DNA from 2 places in the Sphingobacterium lactis genome. Region 2 is predicted to be linked to the other one. Evidence: riboswitches for the same ligand, from Rfam matches in the RefSeq annotation. Region 2 holds a riboswitch; the other holds the start of a gene.
The links. Region 2 has a riboswitch for S-adenosylmethionine ahead of G6N79_RS15580 (O-acetylhomoserine aminocarboxypropyltransferase/cysteine synthase family protein). Riboswitches for the same ligand answer to the same signal wherever they lie in the genome.
Positions count from the first base shown of each region.

Region 1: linked by a shared signal. The riboswitch ahead of G6N79_RS05280 (methylenetetrahydrofolate reductase) and the one ahead of G6N79_RS15580 (O-acetylhomoserine aminocarboxypropyltransferase/cysteine synthase family protein) in region 2 are both predicted to bind S-adenosylmethionine.

Region 1 covers NZ_CP049246.1:1,205,622-1,209,319, reverse strand. Annotated here, with positions in the region: gene G6N79_RS05285 (peptidase associated/transthyretin-like domain-containing protein) at 1-491, shown strand, start outside; gene G6N79_RS05280 (methylenetetrahydrofolate reductase) at 557-1,513, opposite strand; SAM riboswitch class I at 1,561-1,660, opposite strand; gene rimM (ribosome maturation factor RimM) at 1,769-2,296, opposite strand; gene G6N79_RS05270 (30S ribosomal protein S16) at 2,438-2,974, opposite strand; gene G6N79_RS05265 (UvrD-helicase domain-containing protein) at 3,222-3,698, shown strand, end outside.
Region 2 covers NZ_CP049246.1:3,554,726-3,558,423, reverse strand. Annotated here, with positions in the region: gene G6N79_RS15580 (O-acetylhomoserine aminocarboxypropyltransferase/cysteine synthase family protein) at 1-1,306, opposite strand, end outside; SAM riboswitch class I at 1,543-1,655, opposite strand; gene G6N79_RS15575 (hypothetical protein) at 1,825-2,262, opposite strand; gene dapA (4-hydroxy-tetrahydrodipicolinate synthase) at 2,354-3,232, opposite strand; gene ligA (NAD-dependent DNA ligase LigA) at 3,261-3,698, opposite strand, start outside.

The DNA.
Region 1 (3,698 bases), 1.7 Mb from region 2:
ACCGCATAACCCGAGACTCCTATTTTCAATTCCTAGCAAATGAAGAGGTGCCCATTGTGCAAGACAATCATATCATCCAAGCTTGTGTCAATTCTTTTTCAGAAAATCGGATAAATGGGATGTTGAAGATATCCACTGAGATTACAAGCATCAATTACAATGATTCTGAAACCTCAAAACAGGAAAATTACAGTCTTTTGTTCGGTCCACGCTATAACCATAAGAAATTAGTGATAAAAACATTCCTTAAGTACAGTTTCATCAAAGATAGGCAGCAAAGCAATTCCTTTTTGGATATGAACCTTTCAACGCGCTATAGCTTATCCGATAAGCTTGAACTCTTGTTGGAGGCAGACAACTTTTTGCAAAATTTAGGATTGAAATCTGCCGATCCCTTGGGTTTGGTAGATAACCAACAAGGAATGGAATACTTCCAGTCGTATAAAAATCTAGTAGGCTATACGACATTGGGCTTTCGGTACAAATTCTAAACATACAAAATCCCTACTGACATCAGCAGGGCTTTGGTATTATACAGGTATTTCTTCAATTTCCGTTACACCAATTTTTCGACGATTTTCCGTGTCGGTCCAGGGTTACTCATGGTATAGAAATGCAATACCGGTGCACCAAATTCGATCAATTCCTTACACTGCTGTACCAACCACTCCTCACCTACTTGGCGAACATCTGCATTGGTTTTGCAGGATTCCACGGCATCACTCAAATCCTCTGGAATATCCAGATGGAAGATCCGTGGTAGGGTAATCAATTGCTTTTTGGTCGTCAATGGTTTTAATCCCGGGATAATAGGTACATGGATATCATTTTCACGGCATTTCGTTACGAATTCCTTGTATTTTTCCACGTTAAAGAACATCTGGGTTACGATAAATTCGGCTCCCATTTCCACTTTTTTCTTCAACCATTTGAAATCGGTATTGAAGTTCGGGGATTCGAAATGCTTTTCAGGGTAACCGGCCACACCGATACAGAAGTTGGTTTTCTCGGAGGTGACGATATCCTCATGCAGGTATTGTCCGCGGTTCATATCCACGACCTGCTGTAGCAAATCCGTTGCATACGCATGCCCGCCGACGGTAGGGATAAAATCGGCGTCGCCCTTGCGTGCATCGCCACGCAATACCAAGACATTGTCGATACCCAAGAAATTCAGGTCAATGAGTGCATTTTCCGTTTCTTCCTTGGTGAAGCCTCCGCAGATCAGGTGTGGCACCGCATCCACCTTGTATTTACTCATAATCGCCGCACAGATCGCTACCGTTCCTGGGCGCTTTCTATAGGAAACACGCTCCAACAGGCCGTTCGAGTGCTGCTTATACAGGTAATCCTCTCTATGGTACGTAACATCAATGAATGGGGGCTTGAATTCCATCAGTTCATCCATTGTCTGGAATATACTTTGGATACCTTGTCCCTTCGCTGGTGGCAACAATTCAAAAGAATACAGCGTCTTCCCTTTTGCGTTCTTGATGTGATCTACAATTTTCATAAGAATATATTAAGGCTTAGAGAAAACACAGCGGTGACCGGTTCTTCAGCTTATCTTTCCTCGTTAAGGGTAGAATGTAGCACCTTGACTGGTGTCAGGTTGCTAAGGCTTCAGCGGGTCTAGTCCCTCTGCCTTTCTCTATAAGCGACGGCTAATATCGCTAATAGACCTGTAATCTCAAAATGTTAACCGAAAAAAGTAGATCGATTTTAAGCACCCGTCGCCATGGGCATAAAAAAAGGAGGTCTAAACCTCCTAATCTTCTAAGTACATATCGATCAAGCCTTCTGGCAATCGTAACACGATTACCTGCTCTTCCGGGTCAATTCCTACTATAAAATCTTCGTTCAGGGGGAACATGGCGTCTTTGCCATCAATATCTACCGTAGCGATAAATTGTTGGGGCATTTCCTGCACATGGGTAATTTCACCCAACTCGCCCTCACTCTCCTCGATTGCCAGGAAGCCGACCAAATCTTTGTAGGTAAAGTCCTCGGGATCCCGCTCCGGCATTTTATCGTTCGGCAAATACATTTTCTTGCGGACAATAGCCTGCGCCTTATCGATGTGGTCGATATCTTCAAATGTTGCGTATGCCGTACTATTTTGCTGCAGCTTAATGGCATCCACAAAATAAGGAACCAATTTCTTGTTCACCTCCAGAAAAATTAAATCCAGGTCCAGGTCCATATAATCCTCGAATTCGAAGAATAACTGTACCTCGCCTTTCAGCCCACGGGTCTTACTGATATAACCAATATAAAAGCACTGATCTATTGTCATGTTGTGTATTTGATCTGTAAAAATAAGGATTTCTTTCGGGTTGGCGGGAAAATTTACGAACTGCAACAGCTATACCCCGATTTCATGCACAAAAAAAGCCGATTCTTTTGAATCGGCCTTTTCGAATACTGTATGAAAGAATTAACCTTCAGTTTCTTCAGTGTTTTCTGCAGTATCAGCAGCTTCTTCTGCTTCTTCAGCAGCTGTTTCTTCAGCAACTGGAGCGTTTTTAGCAGCGATAGCAGCAGCTCTGTCTTCTTTTTTCTTCGCCTCAGCAGCTAAAGCAGCTTTTTTAGCTTCACCTTTAGTCTCTGCTAAGCCTGATTTTTTACCTTCGATTTGTGCGTCTTTACCTTCAGACCATTTTGTGAATAGTTCTTCAGCTTTAGCTTCATCGAAAGCACCTTTTTTCACACCACCTTGCAAGTGTTTCTTGTAAAGAACACCTTTGTAAGAAAGGATAGCGCGAACTGTGTCAGTAGGTTGTGCACCTTTGTTCACCCAGTCCAAAGATTTTTCGAAATCCAAAATGATTGTTGCTGGGTTAGTGTTTGGGTTGTAAGAACCTAAACGCTCAATGAACTTACCATCACGTGGAGCACGTGCATCTGCTACTACTACGTGGTAAAAAGGTTTTCCTTTTTTACCATGTCTCTGCAATCTGATTTTAGTTGCCATGTTTTAATGATTATTTATGTATTCAACATATCCCCCGAGCTACATGCAAGAGGGGACGCAAAGATAAAAACAAAAATCTATTATCGCAAGCCTTAATTGCAATAGGCAAAATGCCAAACCCCTGGTAGTCAACAACTCTTCTTAATCACGATTGCCCTGCAGCTGCAATTCCATGATTTATCCGATTTAATTTGAGGATTACCCCAATAATCACGATATTCAAATCTTTCAAAACCGTTCAATTTTTATGTCAAGGAAAGCTCCTTTAAAGATCGTTAAGGCCTCCGCAGGATCGGGAAAGACCTTCAGTTTGACCATACATTTCCTCACCCTGTTGCTGCATAAGGAAAGTAGTTACCGCGAGATTCTCGCCGTAACCTTTACCAATAAAGCGACCGCCGAAATGAAGGAGCGGATACTTTCCGTACTGCAGGGCTTGGCGGTGGGATCAACAACGCCATCCATCCAACAATATAGACAGCAACTGTTGGCGCAAAATCCACAATGGGATGCCCACAGCATGCAAGAGAAAGCGCACCGCATCTACCGGAGGATCCTCCATGATTATAGCCATTTTTCCGTCAGCACAATTGACGGTTTTTCGCAGAAGGTCATCCGCAGCTTCACCTACGAGCTCAATCTGGATTCAGGCTATGCCATCGAGATGAATACCAACAAGGTAAAACGGGACCTCACCATCATGCTCAACCAGCTACTAGATGAA
Region 2 (3,698 bases):
ATTTTATCTTTTCAAAAGCCTGTGTCAAATCGGCTTTGATATCGTCTATATGTTCAATACCTACGGATAGGCGCAACTGTCCTGGCGCAACGCCTGCTTTACGCTGATCTTCGGCACTCAATTGCTGGTGCGTGGTAGCTGCAGGGTGGATTATCAAGGATTTGGCATCTCCGACATTCGCCAAATGGGAAATCAATTCCAAGGAATCGATAAACTCATTGGCTTTTTCAACACCGCCTTTCACGGTGAAGGAAAGCACTGCGCCGTAACCATTCTTCAGGTATTTCTGTGCATTCTGATGGTATGGGTGGCTTTTCAATCCAGGATAGCTCACTTGTTCCACTTGTGGATGTGCTTCCAACCATTGGGCAATCTCCAGCGTGTTGTCGACATGGCGCTGAACACGAAGGGAAAGGGTTTCCAATCCCTGAACCAACAGGAAGGAGTTAAAAGGCGATAGGGCAGGGCCAAAATCGCGAAGCCCTTCAACCCGCGCACGGATAGCGAATTGGATATTGCCGAAAGGACCATTCTCGCCGAATACATCCGAGAATACCAAGCCATGGTACCCTTCGGAAGGTTCTGAGAACTGTTTGAATTTACCGTTGCCCCAGTTGTAGTTTCCACCGTCGATGATCACACCACCGATGCTGGTACCATGACCACCGATCCATTTCGTTGCCGACTCCACGACAACATTGGCTCCATGCTCCAATGGTTTGAAGAGGTAACCGCCCGCGCCGAAGGTATTGTCGACGATCAAAGGCAGGTCATGTTTCTTTGCAACGGAAGCAATCCGGTCAAAATCTGGAATGTTGTAGCTCGGATTACCGATCGTTTCTACATAGATTGCTTTGGTCTTGTCATCGATCAACGCTTCGATCTTATCCGCATCCGTATCTTCTGCAAATCGCGCTTCAATGCCAAGGCGCTTAAAGGATACCTTGAATTGATTGTAGGTACCACCGTACAGATTGGCTCCGGAAACGAAGTTGTCACCCGCCTCCAAAATGTTGGTCAAGGCAATGAATTGTGCAGCCTGACCGGAAGCGACTGCGACAGCAGCAACACCACCTTCAAGGGCAGCAATGCGTTTCTCAAAAACGTCTGTCGTGGGATTCATGATCCGGGTATAGATATTTCCGAATTGCTTCAGTGCAAACAGGTTTGCGCCGTGTTCCGCATTCTCGAAAACGTAAGATGATGTCTGGTATATTGGCAATGCGCGTGAACCGGTAGTTGGATCAACTTCCTGGCCTGCGTGCACTTGTAAAGTTTCGAATTTTAGGTTTTTATTATCTGCCATGTTATGCTATTATTAGTCTTGTTAAAAAATTGATGGATGAACGGTATTGTGGGATGGTGGTCGTCATGGAAAAAGCAGTGTAAGATATGCACATTGCATACCATAGCCTACTCGACGACTAGCGCATTCGCGCCATACCGCCACAACAAGCCGTATGAAAAGAGGGTGTCCCCGTCGGTTTTCCAACGGTATACGAAAATTCTAGAGTAGTCAATTTTGAAATCATAGTCTATTTTCATTTATATGCTCCTAAGCCTTATTGCCTCGGACAGGATTTGGCACCTTTTCAATCCTATTGAAGGTTGCCAGTGGGTCATTGAGCCAGTCTCTCGCCACTTCTTTATAAATCAAGACCATTCTTTTGGAAGGGTTTGATTAGATGTACTACTATTGAAGTACCCCGCAAATATAGGATACCAAATTTAATTTTGCAATTTTTTTCAAAAGAAAAGCGCTTCAATGTCCATTTCCAGCTCAGAAACAAGGCATTGAAGCGCTAGTTATGTAAATTATTATTTTTAGAATGAGGAGTTTTTCGAATCCCGCATCTGAATGATCTGATCGACCACATATCGGGTATTTCCACGCCACGGCAACACACCATTGTATTCTTTATAGTGCAGATCAAATACCTTTCCGCTATTTAAGGACAAAATTTGGTAGATGGAGTCGTTTTCAATGGAGAATTCAAACTCGTTGTTGGAAATGCCACCGCCGGCAGCTTGCGAACGGATACCTTCCTGGATTAGCTTACCTTCGTAGGTTTTGAAGAGTTTCCCCTTTTTTACGCTGTAATTCAAAACGCCAGACTTGACGCCGTCACCGAAAACAAAATAATATTTCCAGTAGAATGCACCTGCAAGGATCAAGAATAGCACAAGTAAGAACCATCCAAAAAACTTCTTCGCACCTGAGGCGAATTTATTCGGTTGCTGCGGTTGGTTAGATTTTTCCATTTTTATAATTTCATTTATGTGTTATCTGCAAAAAGAATACCTAAAATTATAAAAAAAGGTTGACCCTTAGTTAGGTCAACCTGTGATATTTTTAGCCTAGTAGCTGAATTTCGGCATTGATGGCATCCTGCGTAGCTTTTCCGACTGGAACCAATGGTAAGCGAAGATGGTCTTCACCCAATCCTTTCTGCTTCATGATATACTTGACACCGGCAGGGTTTCCTTCGATAAAGCAAAGGTCAATAGCCTTGAGCAGCTCCAGATGGATGGATCGTGCTTCGGTAAAATTTCCTTCCTGGCACAGGTGCGACAATGCGGAAACCTTATTCGGATAGGCATTTGCCACGACAGAGATAATTCCAGCGGCACCCATGGCCATCATCGGTAGGGTAATCGGGTCATCTCCGGAAATCAACAGGAAGTCCTCAGGCTTGTCCCGTAAAATCTCGCTGAATTGAGCAAAGCTTCCCGATGCTTCTTTCGTTGCTACGATGTTTTTAAAATCCTTCGCCAAGCGGATCGTCGTAGCCGGCAAAATATTGCTGCCTGTACGGCCTGGTACATTGTACAGGATGATAGGTAGCTTGGAGGCTTCCGCAATGGCCTTGTAATGTTGGTAGATACCTTCCTGTGTAGGCTTGTTGTAATAAGGGGATACACTCAGGATAGCCACATAATCCAAGACATCAAATGCCTTGATCTGCTCCACGATCTCCTGGGTATGGTTGCCACCGATTCCTGCAACCAAAGGTACACGCTTATTGACATGCTTCGAAGTAAATGCCCAAACCTGCTTTCGCTCAGCAGCCGATAGGGTAGCGGTCTCACCCGTTGTTCCCAAGGAAACCAGGTAATCCATGCCACCTTCAATTTGGTAATCAATTAATCTTCCCAATGTGTCATAATCTACTGTGCCATCTGCATTGAATGGAGTTACCAAAGCAACGCCAGCACCTTGAAGCTCGTTCATTATATTCTGTTTTAATTACGTGTGTTCTTTATTTGTTTATCATGGACAGGAGCTCGCTCTCCGAAATAATCGGAACCTGTAGCTTCTCCGCCTTCGCCAATTTTGACGGACCCATCTTATCACCTGCAACCAGGAAGTTCAACTTTGCGGAGATTCCGCTCAGCATCCGGCCGCCATGCGATTCGATCAATGCCGTCAATTCCTCCCGTGAATATTCCGCAAATACGCCCGAAATAAGGAAAGTCTTGCCCGATAGGCTGTCGCCAGCCAATACCACTTCTTTTTCTTCAATTGCAAATTGAAGACCCATCGCTTTCAGCTTCATCAATTCTTCCCAATGCTCCGCATCGTTCAGGTAATCGTGGATGCTCTCTGCGATCCGGAAGCCGACATCCGGTACGGAAAGGATTTCTTCCAGACTGGCGGCCTTCAGGGCCTCCAGGTTCTTGAAATGCTGCGCCAGTTT